Regions from separate parts of the uncultured Dubosiella sp. genome, predicted to be linked through region 1. Evidence: a T-box and tRNA genes for the amino acid it is inferred to sense, from the RefSeq annotation. Region 1 holds a T-box; the other holds one or more tRNA genes.
What was found. The T-box of region 1 lies ahead of alaS (alanine--tRNA ligase). A T-box ahead of a tRNA ligase gene usually reads a tRNA of that ligase, here a tRNA-Ala.
Positions count from the first base shown of each region.

Region 2: it has a tRNA-Ala gene. The T-box ahead of alaS (alanine--tRNA ligase) is inferred to sense a tRNA for this amino acid. The anticodon was not compared.

Region 1 is NZ_CAXHOA010000001.1:315,786-327,057, forward strand. It holds gene rpsT (30S ribosomal protein S20) at 1-155, shown strand, start outside; gene holA (DNA polymerase III subunit delta) at 241-1,173, opposite strand; gene ABNS49_RS01565 (MBL fold metallo-hydrolase) at 1,205-3,094, opposite strand; gene ABNS49_RS01570 (ComEA family DNA-binding protein) at 3,091-3,573, opposite strand; gene greA (transcription elongation factor GreA) at 3,643-4,122, opposite strand; gene mltG (endolytic transglycosylase MltG) at 4,171-5,268, opposite strand; gene ABNS49_RS01585 (DUF1292 domain-containing protein) at 5,255-5,512, opposite strand; gene ruvX (Holliday junction resolvase RuvX) at 5,540-5,965, opposite strand; gene ABNS49_RS01595 (IreB family regulatory phosphoprotein) at 5,965-6,216, opposite strand; gene alaS (alanine--tRNA ligase) at 6,299-8,929, opposite strand; T-box leader at 8,967-9,162, opposite strand; gene ABNS49_RS01605 (ATP-dependent RecD-like DNA helicase) at 9,206-11,272, opposite strand, start outside.
Region 2 is NZ_CAXHOA010000006.1:135,698-146,969, reverse strand. It holds gene ABNS49_RS06185 (histidinol-phosphatase HisJ family protein) at 1-134, opposite strand, end outside; gene ABNS49_RS06180 (phosphoglycerate dehydrogenase) at 124-1,287, opposite strand; gene serC (3-phosphoserine/phosphohydroxythreonine transaminase) at 1,294-2,376, opposite strand; gene ABNS49_RS06170 (hypothetical protein) at 2,671-2,952, shown strand; RNA gene ssrA (transfer-messenger RNA) at 3,091-3,473, opposite strand; gene smpB (SsrA-binding protein SmpB) at 3,508-3,963, opposite strand; tRNA gene ABNS49_RS06155 (tRNA-Ala) at 4,049-4,124, shown strand; gene bcp (thioredoxin-dependent thiol peroxidase) at 4,601-5,056, shown strand; gene ABNS49_RS06145 (cytidylate kinase-like family protein) at 5,065-5,664, shown strand; gene ABNS49_RS06140 (DUF5684 domain-containing protein) at 5,779-6,207, opposite strand; gene pfkA (6-phosphofructokinase) at 6,377-7,339, shown strand; gene pyk (pyruvate kinase) at 7,389-8,804, shown strand; gene ABNS49_RS06125 (ROK family protein) at 8,884-9,789, shown strand; gene ABNS49_RS06120 (PTS sugar transporter subunit IIC) at 10,045-11,272, shown strand, end outside.

The DNA.
Region 1 (11,272 bases):
CCGTTGAAGCCAATGATAAAGAAGCCGCTGTGAAAGCTTTCGCAGACTGCACTTCGAAACTTGACAAAGCGGTCGCAAAAGGCGTTCATCATAAAAACTATGCGAACCGTCAAAAAGCACGTCTGGCAAAATTGATCAACTCGATCGAAGGTTAATTCCTGACGTGTTCCTGTACCGTTGCGATATCGTGGATATCGCTTTTTTTTTATTTTCAAAAAGCCGGAAAATCCAGTTCCCGGCTTATTTCATCATCAGCGAAAGCGCGAAGTTCTCAAATCCCTCGTCTTTGTCGATTTTTCCGCTTTTCATATTTTGGTCGAGATCGGCGAGTTTTTCCAGCCAGTCAAGCAACGCGTCGGGATCGAAACGGCTTGCCTTGCGCATCGAAAGCTGCACCCGGTACGGATGGGCTTTCAGCGTCTGGGCAATTTCCTCTTTTCCCAGCTGCCGGTCCATCAGCACGCGCACTTGAAACAAAAAGCGGATTTGCGAAGCGATTAGCGCGGTAATCGCCACAGTTTCCATATTTTGCGCGCGAAAATTCCGGTAATACGCCATCAAAAGCAAGCCGTTTTGATCAAACAAGGCATCTGTCATTTTAAACACGTCGTCGATCGGCTCGTTGACCATGAGCGCTTTGACGTCGGCAAGACCGACTTCCCCGGCGTAAATGGAAAGCTTCTCGATCTCGCTGCGAATGCGCAAGGCGTCCATCCCGATATGGCTCGTAAAATAGCGCAGCGCCTCCCCGTCCATTTTCAATCCGGCTTCTGTCATCGCCTCCCGAATGTAGCCGGGCTGGTTTTTTTGATCCAGACGAATGCAGGCGAAAACCTGCGCGCCTTGCGCCAGCGCCTTGACCGCTTTTTTCCGCTGGTCGATTTTCTCGCTCGGGACGCAAAACACGACAATCTCGTCGGTGTCCTTGCGTTTTACAAACGCGTCCAAATCGTACGTCGTGGTGTTTCGCGCGCTCAAAAACGTCGCGTTCTGGATCACGATCATCTTTTCCTCGTCAAAAATCGAATGCGAATCCATTTCTTCCAGCACGGCTTCCATCGGATCCTGCAACGCGTCGTACGTCGACACCGTTTCCATGTTGTGCTTTTTTTTCAACGCCGCCACTTTCATGCTCATGCGCGAAGCGTCGGTTCCATGCAGTATATAAATCATGGTTTCAGTATGCCTGAAATCGGCGCGCAAATCAACCGCGATCCAGCATCCCGATCTTTCCTTTCGCGCTTTCCACAAAACAAAAGCGTCCGAGCGAAAAAATATGGACCATTCCATCGTCTTTGGTCATGAGCGTGTCGATTTCCAAATTTCGCAAATTCTGAATGACCCGCGGATGCGGATGGCCGTACCGGTTGTTTTCACCAACCGAAATCAGGGCGAGTTGCGGATTGGTTTGCGCCAGAAAGGAAAAATCCGAGCTTGTTTGCGAGCCATGATGCCCCAGCTTCAAAACATCGACTTTTGACAAGTCGTATTGTTTTAGAAGCTGCCGCTCGATTTCGACGCCGGCGTCCCCCATCCACAAATAGTCGATGCCATCATACGAAAAGTAGCTCACGATGCTTTCGTCGTTTTCCTCCTGGACTTCACGCGCGGGCAGCAGCGAAACAAACGGATAGTCCACATCGACTCGCTCATCTCGACTCGTCACGATTTGCCGTACCGGTATTTGTTTTTGGAGTTCCTCCACGCCGCCGCTGTGATCGAAATCATTATGGGTCACGACCACCGCGTCCAGCTGTCGGATGCCTCGCGAACGCAAAAACGGCACGATCACGGTGGCTACGTTGTCCCGAAAGACGTTTTGTCCCGCGTCAATCAACACGGCGCTTTTTTGAAACGGCTCCACGAGCAGCGCGCAGTCGCCCTGCCCGATGTCGAGCATGTAAACATGGAAAAAGGGATCGAAAAACAAACTGGCCGCCAGCACGCCAAACGACAGCAAGCCGGTCCGAATCGTTTTTTTCCAAGACGCGCCCAACAGCACGCAAGCCAGAAAACAAAGCGCGCACGCAAGAAAGGGGATCGTCGAACGAATCGTCCACGTCAGCCACGTCTGGTCGGGCAGGCGCTTCAGCCACGCCAGCCACGGCCAGGAAACGGGCAGCAGCGAAGCGATCAAAAGCAAGGCATAGCCTTTTTTGAACACCCCCGTCAGCACGAGCGCGACCAAATCCAGCTGCGAAAAGAAGAGCACCTGCAAAAGGGCAAGCGCCAAAAGCTGAACCGCTTTTTGGTTTCGACCGCTCCATCCTTTTTGATGGATCCATGTCCAGAGAACGGGGACGACGAGCACAAGATCAAGCGCGCCGGCCGGCCGAAGCAGGACATAGCCAATCATGGGCCACGCGAAAGCCAGACGCCAGTCATCGGTATGCCATTTCGTCAGCTGGACAAGTGTAAGCCGAATCAAAGCCGGATGAAAAAAGAAAAAGATTCCATATCCGATCACGCCAAACGCCGTCAGCGGTCTGGACCAGCTTGAACCAAACCGGCGCCGCATCCATCGCTCTCCAAAACAAAAGAGCGTGACAAGCGGAAGACCAAGGGTGGCAAAAAACGACTCCTTCTCGGCGATGCCATACAACGCCCCCAGCAAAAACGGATCGTCCCGGGCTTGCAATGACCGGAAAATCCGAGCTTGTACCGAGTTGGAGGCGGCAATCAAAACCGGATCGCGCGCGTACAGTTCCACCCCTTGTTTGGCCATGTGCGCCTCAAAGGAAAAAAGGGAAAGATTATGAAGCGAATGAATCGGCTCAAGCGTCTGGACCGCGTAGCGGTCCCCATATGCCGCGTTTGGCACCTGGTAGAGAACGATTTTCGCTCGTCCGTTTCTTGCCAGAGCGTAATTCGCCTTGACTTCGTAGACGGTGTATTCGCCCGGCTTCGCTTCGGCGCTGGCGCACGAAAATCCGAGCCGAAGCAAAGCGAGTCCCAAAAACAAGGCGCTTGTCCACGTTTTCGGAAAGCGGAACGCGAAATACAAGCTGGCGAAGCCACAAAAAAACAAGCAGTAAAACGGGTCGAGCATCGCGGAAAGCCAGACGCCCAGTCCGACAAGCAGCCAGGCGTTCACAAGCAAATTTGCTCCTTGATTTTTTCAAACATCTTCTCGCCGATGCCTTTCACGTTTTGAATGTCCTCCAGCGCTTGAAAAGGCGTCTGCTCGCGGTACTCGATAATTCGCGCGGCGATGGCCGGACCGACGCCAGGCAGCGTCTGCAGCTGTTCGCTGCTCGCGGCGTTGATGGATACAAGCGCGGCCTGCGTTGGATCCGCCAGCGGGATCACGATCAAATCGTCGGGGCGCAGTTCGGCCATCAAGGCGACGCGGGAGAGATCGGCGTTTTCATGCAAGCCACCCGCTTCCTCAATCGCGTCTTCGACGGTCGCGCCCGTTGGCAGTTCGTATGTCCCTGGATTTTGGATTCCTCCTTTGATTTCAATGCGGACGTGGCGCGAGCCCGGTCGTTCCAGCCGGACCGGTTCATAGCGGCCGGCCAGCGCGTAGCTGAACATGAGCAGCAGCAAAAGGGTTAAAATTTTTTTCGTCATACCTTTATATACGACAAAAAAGGAGAAAACCGGACATTTTTTCTCCAATTTTCTCCATTTTTTCTTTTTTTACTTAATATCAATGATTTTTACATCGTATGGAACCGTCGCCTTGGCGATCGTAACCACGTCTCCCACCTTTTTATCGAGAATCGCCTGCACGACCGGGGACTCGTTCGAGATCTTGCCTTCGAATGGATCGGCTTCCGTCGTTCCGACAATGGTGTAGGTCGCGATCTCGTTGTCGCTTAAATCCTCAATCGTCACAACCGAACCAATGTGGATGACTTTTTGATGGCTCTCGTCATCGCTTTCCTCAATGATTTCCGCCTGTTTCAAAATGGCTTCGACTTCACGGATCCGCGCTTCGACCTGGGCCTGGTGTTCGCGGGCCGCGTCGTAGTCGGCGTTCTCGGACAAGTCACCTTGGGCGCGGGCTTCCTGCAGCTCGACGATGACTTGCGGACGAACGTTATGGACGAGGTTTTCCAGTTCTTTGACTAGATCGTCATACCCTTCCTGCGTAACATAAAATTTTTCGCTTGGCATGTTTTTCACTCCTTAACAATACTTCCAATTATAGCAACCTTCCCATTGTTATTCAATGACGAGATGAAGCTCCTCCATCAGTTTTTGATGGTCCTCATAATTTGATGAATAGTACACTTGTCCCGGATTCGTCTTCACGTTGTAAATGTCGGCGACAAAAAACAAGTAGTCGTTTTTGTTCGGTTCAAGCGCCGCGACGATCGCGTCCTTGCCGGGATTGAGTATCGGTCCGGCCGGGAGCCCTTCGATCTGGTACGTGTTGTATGGCGAGTCAATATCGTATTGCGTCTCGCAGTCTTCCGGCGAATCAAACTGGTCGTACAGCGCGTAGCATACGGTCACGCTTGATTCCAGCTTCATATTTTGATCGAGCCGATTGTGGAACACGCCGGAAATTTCTTTCATGTCCTGCGTCGAGCCGGATTCGAACTGGATGACGCTTGCCAGCGTCACGATGTCCTCGACATCCATGCCGCTTTGCGCGAATTGCGTCTTGTATTGGTCGTACACGGCTTTGAATTGATCCAAAAACATCCGTGTCACTTCATCAAGCGTCGCGTCGCGTTCGATGAAGTATGTTTCCGGAAACAAATAGCCTTCCAGCTTCACCTTCAAATCCGGATTGGAAAGCGCGGCCGGATCCAAGAACGGATACGACTTGGCGAGCGTTTTGATATACGCCTCGTCGTTCCACAGCTTCAGGATTTGCTTTTCGGTAAATGGCAGCTGCTTGGACAAGTTCGCCGCGATTTCCTTGGCCCACTGTCCTTCCGGGATCGTAAAGCGGATCGACTGATCCATGATGTTCTCGGGATTGGCCAAGTACGCGAGCACCTGCTCGGTGCTCATGTTGTCGTTTAACAAAAACACGCCCGCGTAATGGGTGTTGTGATGGGTCAGTTTGGCGTACAAGGAGGCGACATTCGCGTTTTTAATGATTCCCTGCTTTTCCAAATTGGCCAAGACCGACGGAAAGCTCTCGCCTTCCGCCACTTCAAATTCCACTTCCTTATTTCCATTTCCCGCCGGCTGCAAGCTAACATAGCCGTACGCGGCCAGTCCGCCCGCGATTACGAGCAAAAACAGCGCGACGACCAGAAGCAGCCTTCCAAAATGGAACGTTCGCTTTCTTTTAGGCTTCGGCATTCTCTTCGTCCTCGACAAACGTGTTGATCACTTCCTCGACCATGTCCCATTCCTCTTCGGACTCGATCGGGATCAGTTGTCCCTGGTCGTCGTAGCGGGAAGCGAAGACCTCGCCATCGTCCGCGCCCGCCCGCTGGAACACGACGTATTGTGTCCCGTCCGGGGCGTCGAACGTGAAAAGAATCGTCATTTTCACTTCGTTTCCATTTTCATCGGTTACATATAAACTGTTTGAATCCAACATCTTTTTTCCTCCTGAAAAAAACGGGGCTTAAAATCCCCCGTTTTGTCGATCTAAATAACTTTGCAGAATCTGCACCGCCGCCATCTGGTCGATTACCTTCTTCCGCTTCTTTCTTGAAACGTCCCCTTGAATAAGCAATCGCTCCGCGCTGACGGTCGTCAAACGCTCGTCCCACAAATCCACCTTGATTCCATGGGCTTCCAGCTGTTTTGCGAAGTCGATCGAAATCTGGCCCCGAATGCCGATATCGCCATTCATGTGTTTGGGCAGACCAAGCACGACTTCCTTGACTTTTTGTTCCTGAAGGATCGTGAGCACTTCATCCAGACATGTGTCATAATCATCCGATTCGAACCGAACGGTTGTCAGAGCTCTGGCAATCAATCCCAGGGCGTCGCTGATCGCGATCCCGCACGTTTTGCTGCCGAGATCCAATCCTATAATCTTCTGCATTATTTTTCCAAATACGCGCGAACGAGTTCCTCGATAATCTCGTATCGTTCGATACGCTGGATGAGATTCCGAGCATTTTTATGGGATGAAATGTAAGCCGGATCGTTGCTGATCAAGTACCCGGCAATTTGGTTTTCGGAGTTGTATCCCCTCTCCTCCAATGCCTGACTCACTTCACGAAGAATCGTCTTGATGTTTTCACGACGGATCTCTTCGGTCGTAAACGTCATCGTCGCTGTTACGTCTCTCATTCTCATCACACTCCTAACATATAAAACATTGTACCTTAACCGCTAAAAAATGAAAAGCGATTTCATTCTTGTTTCCTTGAAACTACGCGATGGACGGCACATACGAGCGCACGAGTTCAATGGCCTCGTCCACCTTCGAAGCGTCCTTGCCGCCAGCCTGCGCCAGATCCGGCTTGCCGCCGCCGTTGCCGCCGCATACGTTGGCCGCCATTTTGACGATTTGGCCCGCGTTGGCCCCTTTGGCTACCGCGTCCTTGCCCGCGCCGGCAACAAATACGACTTTTTTGTCATCGGCCGCGATCAGCAGCACAAGCAATCCAGAGTCTTTAGCTTTGAGGTTGGCGACAATGTCCTTCATCGCCTTGCCATCCATGCCTTGCACTTTTTTGATGAGCAAGTCGAAGGCACCCGCTTTGACTTTTTCCTGGATCCACTCGTTTGCGCGCAAAGCGAAAATCTTGTTGTTGAGCTGGTCGAGCTCTTTTTGCAGCGCCTTGGCGTTTTGCAGCTGCTGCGCCACTTTTTCCTCGATATCCTTGATACCTTTTTGCTTCATCGCGGCCGCGATCGTATCGAGCTGCCCGTGTTCATGCGCGAAATCCTCGTACGCCGCGTACCCCGTCTTCGCCGTGATCCGGCGCGAATCGGAACCGATGCTTTCCTCGCCTACGATTTTGCACACCCCGATATTCGCCGTGTTGTCCACGTGGCATCCGGCGCAAAACTCTTTCGACACGTCGCCCATCGTCACGACGCGCACTTTGCTGCCGTACTTCTCGTTAAACAACGCGGTCGCGCCCGATTGACGGGCTTCTTCGATATCCATAATTTCCTTTGTGACCGGATAGGCGCCGGCGATGTACTCGTTGACGATTCGTTCGACTTCCGCCAGCTGATCGGGCGTCAGCTTTTCAAAATGATGGAAGTCAAACCGCAAATAATCCGGGCCGACAAAGCTTCCGGCTTGCTGAATGTGATCGCCCAGCACTTTTTTAAGCGCGCTTTGCAGCAAATGGGTGCAAGAGTGGTTCGCCGTCGTGCGGGCGCGCTTGGCTGCGTCCACGCTTTGATGCACCAAGTCGCCAAGTCGAAGCACGCCTTCCTTGACGTGGACTTTCACAAGGTTTTGCGCGTTGCGCGTCTTTTGCACATCCACCACTTCAGCCAGCACTCCATCGCCCGACACCGTTCCGGCGTCGGCGACTTGTCCGCCGCTTTCCGCGTAAAAGCAAGTCCGGTCGAAAATGACGTCGCCTTCGCCTTCGATTGCGTCCACCATTTCGCCCTCTTTGAACAAGGCGATGACTTTGCCCTCGCATGTCAGCTCGTCGTAGCCGACAAACTCGCTTGGAGTCGTGAAGTTCATGAGCGCCTCGTTTTGCGAAGCGAAGGAATCTTTGGCGTTGCGGGCGGCGCGGGCGCGGTCTTTTTGCGCCTGCATTTGCTCGTCGAATTGCTCGCGGACGATTTTCAAGCCGTGCTCTTCGGCGATTTCCTGCGTCAATTCAAACGGGAACCCGTACGTGTCGTACAGTTTGAATACGACTTCGCCCGAAAGTGTGCCGTCTTTGGCGTTGGCGATTTCCTCGTCCAGCAGCGCCTGGCCGTTTTTCAACGTCTTCTTGAACGTTTCCTCTTCGTTTTTGATCAGCTTCTCGTTCATGGCGGTGTGCTCGGACAAATACGGATAATAGTCTTTCATCACTTCGTTGACAACCGGCACGAGCTTGTACAAAAACGGCTCGTCGATTCCAAGCTTCAAGCCATAGCGGGCCGCCCGGCGCAGGACGCGGCGCAGCACGTACCCGCGACCACTGTTCGAGAAGTTCGCTCCGTCGCTTAAAGCGAACACAATGGTTCGAATGTGGTCAGCGATGACACGGTACGCCATCTTGTACTCGCCCTGGTATGGATCGTTCGCGATTTCTTCGGTCGCGTGGATGATTGGCAAAAACAAATCGGTGTCGAAGTTCGTTTCGCCATCCTGGATCAAAGCGACAAGCCGCTCGAGTCCCATACCGGTATCAATGTTTTTTTGCGGCAGCTCTTTGTAGTCCTTGCGGTCAAGCGCCGGATCGCAGTCGAATTGCGAGAACACGACGTTCCAAACCTCGATGTAGCGGTCGTTTTCCAGCTCTTCGAAAAACAGACGCTCTCCCAATCCTTCCGGATCGTATTTTTCGCCACGATCGAAGAAGATTTCCGAATCCGGGCCGCCCGGTCCCTTGCCGATTTCCCAGAAGTTGTCGTCTGTTTTCAAAATGTGGGAAGGATCCACGTGGCACACCTCGGTCCAGATGCGGTACGCGTCCTCGTCATCGGTATACACGGAAACATACAGCCGGTCCTTGTCGATTCCCATCCATTGCTCGCCGGTTAAAAAGTTCCAGGCAAACGGAATGGCTTCCTCTTTGAAATAGTCGCCAATCGAAAAGTTGCCAAGCATCTCGAAAAAAGTATGGTGCCGGGCCGTGCGGCCGACGTTTTCGATGTCGTTGGTCCGAATGCTTTTCTGGGCGTTGGCGATGCGGTTGCAGCGCGGCTTCTCGGATCCGTCAAAATACTTTTTCAGCGCCGCGACGCCGGCGTTGATCCACAACAGCGTCGGATCGTTGTTCGGGATCAAGCTCGCTCCCGGCTCGATCATATGTCCTTGCTCGGAAAAATAATCGAGAAACTTTTGTCGTACTTCGTTTCCTGTTAGTTGTTTCATTCCTAATCTCCTTTTTCAATAAAAAAACGTCCCTATTGCTAGGAACGTAATGATTACGCGGTACCATCCTGCTTCATTTTTCGATTTCGAAAAACGCACTCGTCTGCCGATAACGCGGGCTCGCGGTCCAACTCCAAAGCAGCTTCCCCCACGGCTTTCTCGAGGTTTCCACCAGCCACCTCGTCTCTATCAAGAAAAATCCATAGGCTACTTGTCTTTTTCATGGTCAAACTAAGGATATGGTATCAGGATTTTTGCGATTTGGCAAATCCATTTTTACTTCATCGCCTCCTGGATCCGCTGCTGAAGAGTCGTCATTCGAATATGGCTTTGCTTGCGGCGCACCCTCTGGCCAAAAAGCGCCGGATCCCCGACGACGAACAACTCCTTTTTCGCCCGGGAAACGGCGGTGTAAAGCAGACGCTTGTTGAGCATGTGGGCGGTTTGGGGCTCCACGACACAATACACCCGGTCGTATTCGCTGCCTTGCGCCTTGTGGACGCTAATGCAGTAGGCATGCGACAAATAGTAGAGGAAATCTTTCGAGAAATCGACGATTTGACTGCCGAAATCCACCGTGATGATGCCATCGTGAATCTCGCAAATGTAGCCGATATCGCCATTGTACACGTCGTCTTCGGGCAGATTTTTCAAAAGCATCACTTTGTCGTCTTCCCGAAACCATACCGTTCCGGCTTTCACCTGCCGCTTTTTCCCGTCGTTTGGATTGATCATCGCCTGCATCGTGGCGTTGATGGCGTCGATGCCAACCTTTCCTTTATACATGGGCGCGATGATTTGCAGCGACATTCGCTCCTGCTCGTCGTATTGCGCGATGGCTTTCTTTAGCGTTTCCAGAATTTGACCTTGCCCGCGCTCGATAAAATTCGCTCCATCCGCAAACGCGAGCGGCTGCTCGTCCCGGATCAAACGGGCGAGCTGGGCGATTCCCGAGCCGCTGGACTGCCGAAAGATCTTTTCCAAATGGACAATCGGGTAAATGCCGCTTTCAATCAAATCGTTGAACACCTTTCCCGGTCCCACGCTTTCCAACTGGTCCTCGTCGCCAATCAGCAAGATCCGGCAATACGGCGGCAGCGCCCGCAGCAGCGCCGCGAACAAATGGGTGTCCACCATCGAAAACTCGTCCACGATCAAAATGTCGACATCCAGCGGATCGTTTTCGTCCTTTCCAAACTGGTTGTCATCCAGGTTCCACTTCAAAAGCGAGTGAATCGTTTTGGAGTCGTTGTCGGAAAGCTGGGAGAGGCGCTTGCTCGCCCGCCCGGTCGGGGCGCAAAGCTGGATCACAGCGTCTGGATACACCATGCGCGCGATTTGCAGGATGCCTTTGACGGTCGTCGTTTTTCCGGTTCCCGGCCCTCCGTTCAAAATCGTAGCGGAGTGTTCAAAAAAAGCGTGGATGGCTTGTTTTTGAATGGCGTCGTATTCGATGTTGAGCATAAACTCGACTTGCTCGATTTTCTCGTCGATGTCTTGCGCCGCGACAGGCTCGACATCAAACCAGTGCGTCCGCAGCCCCTTGGCGATCAAGATCTCGTCTTCGTACAACGAAAACGGATAAATCTTTTCTTGTTCCGCCTGCAAGTTCTGCCGGCCAATCAAGTTGGCCAGCGCCTGCTCGAACGCCTCTTTTTGAACCGACTGAAACCGTTCCTGCACAATCGGATACGGAATGTACGTATTGCCCGAACGCATCGCCATTTGCCGGCACTCCTCGTAAATCATCGCTTCCAGACGCCGCAAATCATCGGCTGGCAGCTCGATGGCGTCCGCCAGCCGGCACGCTCCCTTGTAGCCGAAGCCATAAATTTCGTAAAGCGGCCGAAACGGGTCTTCCTCGATCGTTTTGAGCGCGTCGTCTTCGTACGTGTTTTCCAGCAGCGTGATTTGCCGGTTTGTCAATCCGTATTCAAGCAGCTTGATGTAGTTGTCGTTAAAACCGGTAAACTGGCAAATTCCATCGGTGATGATGTCGATTTTCTTTTGCGGAAACCGGGGAACCTGCTGCAGCACTTGCGGGTTTTGACGAATTTGTTCCAGACAATCCTCCCCCAGCGTGTCGTAAATCGTTTCAGCGCTTTTTTTGCCGATTGTCGGAAACGTGTCGGACGACAAAAAATGAACGACTGCCTCTTTGCGGGTTGGCAAAACGAGTTTGGCCCGGTCAATTCGAAACTGCGTCCCGTAGCGCGGATGCTCGACGTATTCGCCTTCCAGCTCGTACTCGCCCTCCTCTTTTGGATCGACGAGGCGGCCAGCGCCGGTGAATTCATGGTAGTCTTCGGTTTCTTCAAAGGAGGCGACGACGTAGTGGTTTTC
Region 2 (11,272 bases), on a different contig from region 1:
AAGCGATGGGTATGATCTAAAATATGTAATGTTGTGATTCCCTGTTTTTGCGCACTTCGAACAAATTCCCAAACATATTCTTTTGTGAGCGGACCGTTTTCTAAATGAACATGGCCGTCTATATTATTTTTCATACACTTCCACACGATGGACGCCACTGATTTTTTTCATTTTCTCAATCGACTCTTTCGAGGCTTTGTGATCGAGATCCAAAATCGTATAGGCGATTTCTTTTTTTGACTTATTCAGCAAATTCTCAATGTTCGCATCCTCCTGCGCCAGGCAGTCTGTAATTTGCGAAATCATTTTCGGCTTGTTGTCGTGCATCACGCAAATCCGGTAGCTGCCGCTAAAAGGTGCCGACGCGTTTGGCATGTTGACCGAGTTGATAATGTTGCCGTTCATGAGATATTCCATTACTTCATCCGCCGCTTTGATCGCGCAGTTTTCTTCCGATTCGTCGGTGCTGGCACCAAGATGCGGAATCGGGACTACGTTTGGATGGCTGGCCAAAAGCGGCGAAGGGAAGTCGGTCACGTAGACAGCGACCTTTCCGCTATTGAGCGCTTCCAGCATATCTTCATCGTTGGCAAGACCGCCTCTGGCAAAGTTCAAAATCTTCACGCCATCTTTCATGAGAGCCAACGTGTCTTTGTTTATGGTGTTCTTCGTCGAATCCATCAAAGGCAGATGAAGCGTGATGTAATCGGCCGTGGAGAACAATTCTTTTTCATCCTTCACATGGTTGACCCATCGCGACATGCTCCACGCGTTGTCGACAGAAATATATGGATCGTATCCTTCGACTTGCATCCCGAAACGAAGAGCCAGATTGGCGACTTGAATACCAATCGCGCCAAGGCCCACAACGCCGAGCGTTTTTCCGGTAATCTCGTTGCCGGCATATTTTTTCTTTTGTTTTTCCACATCTTTCGCCAAATTGTCGTTGTCGGCTTGCGTCTTGCACCATTCAATGCCGTGGTAAATATCGCGGCTAGCCAGAAGCAAGCCGGCAAAAACGAGCTCTTTTACGGCGTTGGAGTTGGCTCCGGGCGTGTTGAATACGACGATTCCTCGTTGGGTGCACGCATCCAAGTCGATGTTGTTCACACCCGCACCGGCTCGTGCGATCGCTTTTAGCGTATCTTTATAGTCCAAGTCGTGCAGGTTGGCGGAACGGACGATAATCGCGTCTTCCGCCTCGACATCCGTTCCGACTTCAAACTGGTCGTTAAAACGATCCAGTCCTTTTTGAGCGATATTGTTGTAAAGTTTAATTTTATACATAGCTTTTTATCCCTTCGTATTTTCGCTTTCGAATTTTTTCATAAAATCAACGAGCGCTTCCACGCCTTCGACAGGCATCGCGTTGTAAATGCTGGCGCGCATACCGCCGACGCTGCGGTGACCTTTGATATTGACAAAACCCGCTTCTTTGGCTTCTTTCACAAATTTCGCATCCAGATCCTTATCGCCGGTGACAAACGGGACGTTCATATACGAGCGGTCTTCTTTGGCGACAGGATTGGAGTACAACGTGGACTGGTCGATGTAATCGTAAAGCAAAGCCGCTTTTTGATGGTTGATTTTTTCCATCGCCTCCAAACCGCCGATTTGCTCTTCCAGCCATTCAAAGACAAGCCCGCACACGTAAATGCCGTAAGTTGGCGGCGTATTGTACATGGAGTTGTTGTCCGCGTAGGTTTTATAGTTGAGCATGCTTGGCAGCGCTTCGTTTTCCGTCAGCAAGTCTTTTCGAATGATGACCAAAGTCACGCCAGCCGGCCCGATGTTTTTTTGCGCGCCGGCAAAAATCAAATCGTACTGGCTGACATCGACAGGCTCGCTCAAAATGCAGCTCGACATATCCGCCACCAAAAGCTTTCCGTCATGCGGAGGCAGCGTTTTATATTTTGTGCCGTAGATCGTGTTGTTTTCGCAAATGTAAACGTAATCGCTGTCCGGACTCAAATCCTCTTGCTTGATTTTTGGGATGTACGTAAAATTATCTTCCGCGCTGGAGGCGACAACATGGGTATCGCCGAGCTTTTTATGTTCGGCAATCGCTTTTTTTGTCCATTGGCCTGTATTGATAATGTCCGCGCTGTGCTTCAATAAATTCATAGGAACCATTGAAAACTGCAAAGAAGCCCCGCCTTGCAAAAACAAGATTTCGTAATCTTCAGGAATGTCCATTAAACGACGCAGCCTATCTTTCGCCGTATTCAAAATGTTTTCGAATTCACTGGATCGGTGGGACATCTCCATTACGCTCATCCCGCTTGAGTGAGCATCCAGCATTTCCTGGCTGGCCTTGTTTAAGACCCACTCAGGTAAACAGGCCGGGCCTGCACTGAAATTGTAAACACGTGTCATATTTTTTCACCTTGGTGAACTGTATCCACCTTTCCTTTCATAATATTAATCATTATACGATTCTTTCGAGAGATTGCAAGGGGATTCGTTCAAAAAATATAGGCAAATGTTTCTTGTCAATAAACAATCGTGGGAGAAAATGGTGAAAATTTAAGAAAATGGAATATTTTTGTTTCAATTCATTTCAAAGGATTTTCAGGGTTGCATCGCGTTTGCTTCCTCTTTCTGTTTCCCATATGATGGGATTAGAAGAATATAAGAGTCAGCAGACTCGCATACAAGGAGGACAATCAAATGGCAGATTTTTTTAAAAAAGCAGCGGAAGACATTAAAGAAGGCTGGGAAGATTTGAAAGACGATGTAGAAAAGGAAGCGGCGAAAGTCAAAGCGGAACACGACGCCAAAGAAGCGGAACGCAATTTGAAAGACAGCGCTGAGAAAGCGAAAAAAGATTTGAAAAATGGCGTAGAAGACGCGAAAAATCAGGCGGCCGCTACACTCAATGTCGCAAAAGACAAAGCGGGCGACGCGATTCAAGCCGTCAAGGACAAAGTCAGCGAAGCAACGAAAAAATAAAGTGAAATAAAACAGAAAAAGCCGCAATGGCCGGATGTGAAACCGGACGCATCGCGGCTTTTTCGTTTCCAATGAAAAAAAGCCTTGTTTCCAAGGCTTGAATATCGAAAATCCTTTCATCAAGGACGTTATTTACTTTGGTGGAGGTGAGGAGAATCGAACTCCTGTCTAAGCAAGGCTCCACGATCCAACGTTTACAGCTTAGTCCATCTATATATCCTATGCGATCGGTGGACAGAACCAGCATAGGTTTTGATCTGCGTTTTTAGGAATAAGGAACAGATCCACACTTATTCCGATCTTCTTTGTTTGACACGTGATCCGCTATAAGAAAGCAAACTCGCGGATCCGGGCTGCAAGACAAACTTAGTCTAAATTAGGCAGCAAAAGCCATGCTTTGGTTTGCACCAAATACATTAGCAATTCTAGTTTTAGCGTTTAAAATTAAGTGGTTTTAACGTGTTCCTTCACGGCTGTGGTTGGATCCAAACACTTACTTATCGAATGCCAAAAACACCCCCGTTCCGGATATTATACAGAATTCGCTCCGGAGTGTCAATATTTATATTTCATCGCTTTTTCGATTTCCCGTTTGGCGTCTTTCGCTTTTTGAGATTCCCGCTTGTCGTGAAGGTTTTTTCCTTTTGCCAGCGCGATCTCCATCTTCGCTAAGCCATGGGCGATATACATCTTCACCGGCACGATGGTATAGCCTTTGATCTTGACCGCCTGAGCCAGTTTTAAAATCTCGTTTTTGTGCAGCAGAAGCCGGCGCTCTCTTGTTTCGTCGTGATTGAAGCGATTGCCAAACTCATACGGTGAGATGTGCATTTCCTTGATATACGCCTGCTGGTTGTGAAAGGAAATATAGCTGTCTTTCATTTGCACTTTGCCTTTGCGGATGCTTTTGATCTCGGTTCCTTTTAATTCGATGCCCGCCTCGTACCGGTCAAATAATTCATAGTCGTGCCGGGCTTTTTTGTTCTCGGCAATAGTCTTATAGGTACTCATATTCGCCTCCTGATGTTGTATGGGATAATTTTAACACATTTGGGCTTGATTTTTTTTTGATTTACGTTAAAATAATAACAGATGTGGGGTGTTAGCTCAGCTGGGAGAGCACCTGTTTTGCACGCAGGGGGTCAGGAGTTCGATCCTCCTACGCTCCACCATTTGAAAACAGATCGAACACATTCGGATGAAAGAGTGTGTTCGTTTTTTTTTGTTTAAAAATCCATTTTTTCGACTTGTTTTTCCATCTGCGCGGATCTTTTCGCGATTCGTGCTAAAATGAAAATGTAAAAAGTGGTTAACACATAGAACGATCTATGTGGGTCGAACGACAATTCAGAAGTGTTCCCCGTCAACGAAAGACGATAAAATGGGCAAGACGGATCAAAAATACGCGAGCGAAACGGTGTATGAAATCAAGGTAGAACGAACGCGGAATGACAAGTAAATGGCATGACGACCGGTAAAGCGTCAATCCAAAAGGACAGCAAAGAGATCCGATGCAGAAGGAACAAAGAGCGATGAAAATATGGTTTTGAAAAGTCGTTTGACAATAACAAAGAGGGCTTTCCGTGGTGAAAGCTCTTTCTTTTTAGACAAAAGATGGTAATATAGAGGAAATAAAGGAGAATATTCTATGTTGGAAATAGGAAGCCCGGCACCGGATTTTACTTTGAAAGATCAGGACGGAAACGAAATCAAACTATCGAATTTGCGAGGGAAAAAGGTCATTTTGTATTTTTATCCAAAAGACAATACAAGTGGCTGCACGAAGCAGGCGTGCGCGTACATGGATTTGTATCCGCAGTTTACCCAAAAAGACGCAATCGTGCTCGGCGTTTCAAAAGACAGCGTGAGCTCGCATAAAAAATTTCAGGAAAAATACGGTTTTCCGTTCCCGCTGCTGTCGGATCCGGATCACGAAGTGATCGAAGCCTATGACGTATGGAAGGAAAAGTCCATGTACGGAAAAAAGTATATGGGCGTCGTTCGCAGCACGTATTTGATTGATGAAAATGGAATCATCGAAAAAGCGTTTGAGAAAGTGAAACCGGGCGAAGATCCGCAGCGCATGTTGAAAAGCATAGAATAAAAGGGAGTATGAATAAAATTATTACAATTTCCAGAGAATTTGGAAGCGGAGGCCGTGAAATTGGAAAGCGGCTGGCCGACGAACTCGGATTCGCTTATTACGATCAGGAAATTATCAAAGAAATCTGCAAGGAAACGGGAATGCACGAAGGGTATGTCGAAGGGGTGGCGGAAAAAGCCATTTCGCTCATTTCCACGCAATTTGGACATACGTTTTACAATCAGCAGCAAATCGACGTTTTAGTGTCCCAGCAAAAGATCATTCAAGAGCTGGCATCCAAAGGAAACTGTGTCGTTGTCGGCCATGGCTGCGCGGAAATCCTGGCGGAACGCAATCCGTTCAGCATCTTCGTCTACGCCGATATGGAAGCGAAAATCAAACGTTGCCGGGCCAAAGGGCCGGAAGAGGAAAAACTCACGGAGAAAGAACTTGTCCGGAAAATCAAAGATGTGGATAAGAACCGGAAAAAAATTCATGAAATGATCGCGCCGACCCGCTGGGGCGAGAAGGAAAACTACGATTTATGCGTCAACACGACAAACGTTGAAATCAAAAAAGTGATTCCTGGTCTGGCGATGTACGCGATGGAATATTTTGGAAACGAGTAAAAAGAACGAAGAGGATGGCATTGCGCGCCATCTTCTTTTTTATCGGAGGAAAAGAGAAGGGAATCCGGAAGCGGGCGCCTGCACAAAAAAAGCAGGAAAGCCTGCTTTTAGAAGTTAATAGTTCGAGGACAAGTTTCCAATGTAGCGGGAACTTCCAAAACCAAGGATCAACGTGAATAAGAACGGGAAGAAATACAAGCCCAGAGCGAACCAGATCCCGTGTCCGAACGCTAGCGACACTTTGAACGCCAGATTACATAAAATCAAGAGCTGGATAAAACCGATGATCCAGGCGGCGTAATACATGAAACCGTTGACGCTGTTGGCGTTTGAACCCATGAAAAAGGAAATGACAGTCAATCCAAGCCAAACCCAGAAATACATGGTCTGCCACGAGAACTTGAATACGATATAAAGATTGTACACCGGAATCAAAGCTTTCCATCCGCTTTCGCCGGCTTTTTGAAACATTTTCCAGCTGCCGATCACGACAAAAACGTACCAGACGAGACCGATGATGGAATATGTGGTTGAAAAAAACATAATACTACCTCCTTTCTTCAATATACGTGGATGTGGTTTGGCCCGTCCAATTATTTGCATAAAAGTAAGGAAGGAAAACGAGAAAACTACACTTCTTTACAGCTGAATTTCCAAGCCCATTATGGTATAGTAAAACTAATGAAATCTATAGCCTGATGGAGGTTGAAGTATGGTAAAAAGAATAGGCATTTTAACTTCTGGCGGCGATTCGCCAGGGATGAATGCGGCGATCCGCGCAGTGACGCGCGTTGGATTGAACGCAGGTCTTGAAGTGTTTGGAATCTACAACGGGTACAAGGGGATGGTCGAGGGATATATCGAACCGTTGACCCGCGAGGATGTCAGCGAGATCGTCAATCGGGGAGGGACGATTCTCGGGTCTGCAAGACTTCCGGAGTTCAAAGATCTCGAAGTTCGTCAAAAAGCGATTCGGCAGCTTGAAAAAAGAGGAATCGAAGCGGTTGTCGTCATCGGCGGGGATGGTTCCTATCGCGGGGCGCTTTCTTTGACGGAAATGGGAATCAACTGCATCGGTTTGCCGGGTACGATCGACAACGACATCAACTGCACCGATTTTACGATTGGATTCCAGACCGCGCTGGAAACGGTGGTCGACGCGGTCGATAAACTGCGGGACACATCCAACTCCCACCATCGCTGCTCGATCGTGGAAGTCATGGGAAACCGCTGCGGGGATCTGGCGTTGTGGGCCGGCATCGCCTGCGGAGCGGAAATCGTCGTAACGAGCGAAACCGGATTTGACGAAAACGAGATTTTGGATCGTTTGCGGGATCTGGACTTGATCCGAAAGAAGAAACACGCGATTATCGTCATCAGTGAAAAAATCACCGATGTGCATCAACTTGCCAAGAAAATCAGTCTAAATACTGGTTTTTCCGGACGCGCCACGGTGTTGGGCCATATTCAACGTGGCGGTTCGCCTTGTCCGTTTGATCGTATGCTCGCCTCCCAAATGGGAGAAAAAGCCGTTGATTTGCTTATGCAGGGTATCGGTGGACAGTGCGTCGCGATCCACGACAACAAAATCGTATCCTACCCAATCGAAAAAGCGTTGTGTATGCCGGCAGAGTCAAGAAAACCATTGACAAATCTGTTTGAACGATTAGGATAGAATAGGCTTAAGTTTTTTAAGGAAGGAACTATTTGAGGAAAGGAACAGTATGGAAAAAAAGACAAAAATTGTTTGTACGATCGGGCCGGTTAGTGAAAATAAGGAAACACTCACGAAACTGGTCAAAGAAGGCATGAATATCGCCCGATTGAACTTCTCGCATGGAAGCTACGAAGAGCACGGGGAACGAATCAATCTGATTCGCGAAGTATCGCAGGAAACGAAAAAGCCAATCGGTATTTTATTGGATACCAAAGGGCCGGAAATTCGTCTGGGCGACTTTGAGAACGGCGGCGTCGATTTCGCGGAAGGCGACGAGGTGACAATCGTCAAAGAGGAAGTACTCGGAAACCACGACCGGTTCACTTTGCGTTGTCCGGAAGTGTTCAACGATGTGAAAAAAGGCGACTACATCTTGATGGATGACGGAAAGATGCGCGTCGATATCACGGATGTGGAACCGGGAAGCGTTATTAAAGGCGTTGTTGCGAACCCTCACTTTTTGAAGAGCCGCAAAGGATGCAACCTGCCGGGAATCATTTTGAGTATGCCATTCGTATCCGCGAAAGACGAGGCGGATATCCGGTTCGGCGCGAAAAACGATGTCGACTACATCGCCGCAAGTTTCGTGCGCCGTCGTGAAGACGTGCTGGCGATCCGGAAAATTTTGATCGACGAAAACAAAGACAATATCCAGATCATTCCGAAGATTGAAAACCAGGAAGGTTTCGATAATTTGCGAGACATCCTTGAAGTCAGCGATGGCGTTATGGTCGCCCGTGGCGATCTTGGCGTCAACGTTTCGCTCGAATATGTTCCAATCTATCAAAAACAAATGATCAAGATTGCCAACGAAATGGGGAAACCGGTAATTACCGCGACCCACATGTTGGAAAGTATGCAGGAAAACCCGCGCCCGACCCGCGCGGAAGCTAGCGACGTGGCCAACGCGATCATGGACGGAACGGACGCGATCATGTGTTCGGGAGAAACAGCCGCCGGCCACTATCCGGTGGAAGCCGTTCATACCATGACGAAGATCGCCAACGCGGTTGAGCCGATGATTCCTTACAAGGAACGCCTGAAACAAGGCATCAAGTCGAGCCGCCGCACGATGAACGACGCGATCGCGATTTCGGTAGCGGATACTTCGCTGGCCATCGACGTGAAATGCATCGTGGCCTTCACGCAAAGCGGAAACACCGCAAAGCGCCTGGCGAAATTCCGTCCGGAAGCGCCAATCGTTGCCGTATGCTTCGACGCAGTAACGGAGCGTTCTCTGCTTCCTGTATTTGGTGTATTCCCTTACGTTTCCGCGATCCAGAACTCGCAGGAAAACGATGTGCAGCTCGCGCGCAACATCGCCCAGGAATATGGATTCAACAAAGGGGACAACATCATCGTGGTCGCAGGTTATCCAGTAGGATCCGGCAGCACGAACATGATGAAAATCGTTCAAATCTAACGTTTTATTGGAAACAAAATTGGCCTCTCGCCTGAGGGGTCTTTTTTTGATACAATGAACAAAATGAGGTGAAGAAGAAATGAAGAAATATGTTGGGATTGATTTAGGCGGAACCAATGTCCGGGCCGCGCTCATCAACGCCGAAGGCGAAGTGCTGGCGCTCAACAAAAGCGCGTCCAATCCGGAAAAAGGAGCGGAACATGTCGTGAAGGTCATTGTCGATCTTGTCCGTTCGCTGCCAAACCAGGAGGAGGCAGAAGCAATCGGGATCGCGGTGCCCGGGTTGATCGACGTTGAGCAAGGAACGATCAAGGCCGCGAACAATTTGTCGAAGCTAGTCGATTATCCGCTGACGGAAAAGCTTTCCGGCGAACTGGACGGAAGACGAGTCGTGCTGGCCAATGATGGAAAGGCGGCCGCCATCGGAGAGGCGCTGGCCGGCGCAGGAAAAGGGAACGAAAGCGTGTATTACGTCACGATTTCCACAGGCATTGGCGGAGCTGCCGTCATACAGGGAAAAGTGCTGATGGGGCGTCACGGATTCGCCGGCGAAGTGGGCAATATGATTGTCAACGAGCGCGATTCCCAATACGGAATCATGAACAAGGGCGCGGTAGAGAGCGGCGCGAGCGGAACGGCAGTGACACGCAAGGGAAAAGAGCGTATCGACGCTTCGATCCAGCACGCGGGCGAGGTGTTCGAACGAGCCGCCCAGCACCATGAGGAAGCGCTTAAAATCGTCGACGAGATGACGGACGACTTATCCAATTTGCTGTCGGCGATTTCACTTGTCATAGACCCGGACGTGATCGTTTTAGGCGGCGGCGTCATGAAGGGCGCCGATGTATTCATGCCGGCTCTTCGGGAAAAATGGCGCAGCAAACTGTTCGAAGCGATGCGCGATGTGGAACTCGTTCCGGCGAAACTGGACGAGCCGGGCATCGTGGGCGCGGCCATGTACGCCATGACGTGGGAAGAAAAGTAAAATTCAAGTAGACCAATTTGGCATAATTGGTCTTTTTTTGGTCTATACCGTTTTTTCTTTGAAAGCGGTACCATTCAGAGTGGCGTTTCTTTTCAGAATATGTTTTAATACGATTGAACGATATATTCCCTTAATTCTGCGTCATTTAAAATCTATTTTCGAAAAAATGTCAAAACTCGTTGACAAAGAGTGATGTAAGCGTTTTAATATTGGTATAGACCAAGTGAAAAGCTTGGAGAAAGGAAATACAATTCTATGAATGGTTTTTTGAACTGGATGGAAGAACACTTCATGCCGGCGGCCGCCAAGATCGGTAACCAAAAGCATCTTGTTGCGATCCGTGACGCCTTCATCGCGATCATGCCGATCACGATGGTAGGAAGTATCGCCGTACTCTTGAACGTATTCTTCCGAGATCTGCCGAACTCCTGGTGGGGTGAGGGAAATTCTTTTGTGGCAACGATGACACCGCTGATCAACGTAAACGGAAACGTGTACTTTGGTTCGATCGTTATTTTATCGCTCGCCTTCGCGTTTGCGCTCGGTTATCAAATCGCGAAAACATATAATGTCAATCCAATCGCCGGCGGCGTTATCGCCTTCTCCGCGGTTGTCGTATGTATGAATCAAAGCGCAGTCTTCGATTTCACTTTGCCAGGTGTCGACGCAGCCAGCGTGGCCGCGCTCAACGATCTTGGTGTGGAAGCGGTCGCAAGCGGCGACGCAGTCAACATCAGCGTCAGCGGCTGGGGCTACATGGGTAGCGCCTATACCGGCGCGACCGGTTTGTTCACCGCGTTGATCGTCGGTCTGGCTTCTTCGATGATTTACGTGCAGCTCATGATCCACAAGATCACGATCAAAATGCCGGAAAACGTACCGCCAGCTGTTGGTAACGCGTTCGCGGCCATCATTCCAGGATGCGTAGCGATTTACGTATTCGGTATCATCACGCAGATCTGTGTGGCGACAGCGGGCATGTATCCAAACGAGCTCATCCAGCAATGGATCCAGGCGCCGTTGATGGGTCTTTCGCAAAACATGTTCAGTGCGATCCTCGTATCGTTCCTCGTTCAGCTGCTGTGGTTCTTCGGTCTGCACGGTTCCAACGTTATGGCACCGTTCATCGAAGGTGTGTATACACCAGCGTTGCTGGAAAACCTCGCTTATTTCGAACAGCACCACACGACGGAAGGCATGCCTTACATTTGGACGCGTGGTTCGCTGGATGCTTACGCCCAGATGGGTGGTTCGGGTGTCACGCTTGGTTTGCTGATCGCGATCCTGTTCTTCTCGAAGCGTCAGGATGTGCGTGAGGTCGCAAAACTCGCCGCGCCAATGGGCGTGTTCAACATCAACGAGCCGGTTATCTTCGGTTTGCCAATCGTGTTGAACCCAATCTACTTCATTCCTTGGTTGCTTGTTCCGCCAGTATGTACGCTGATCGCTTACTTGTTCACAGCGGGTGGAATCATTCCTCCAG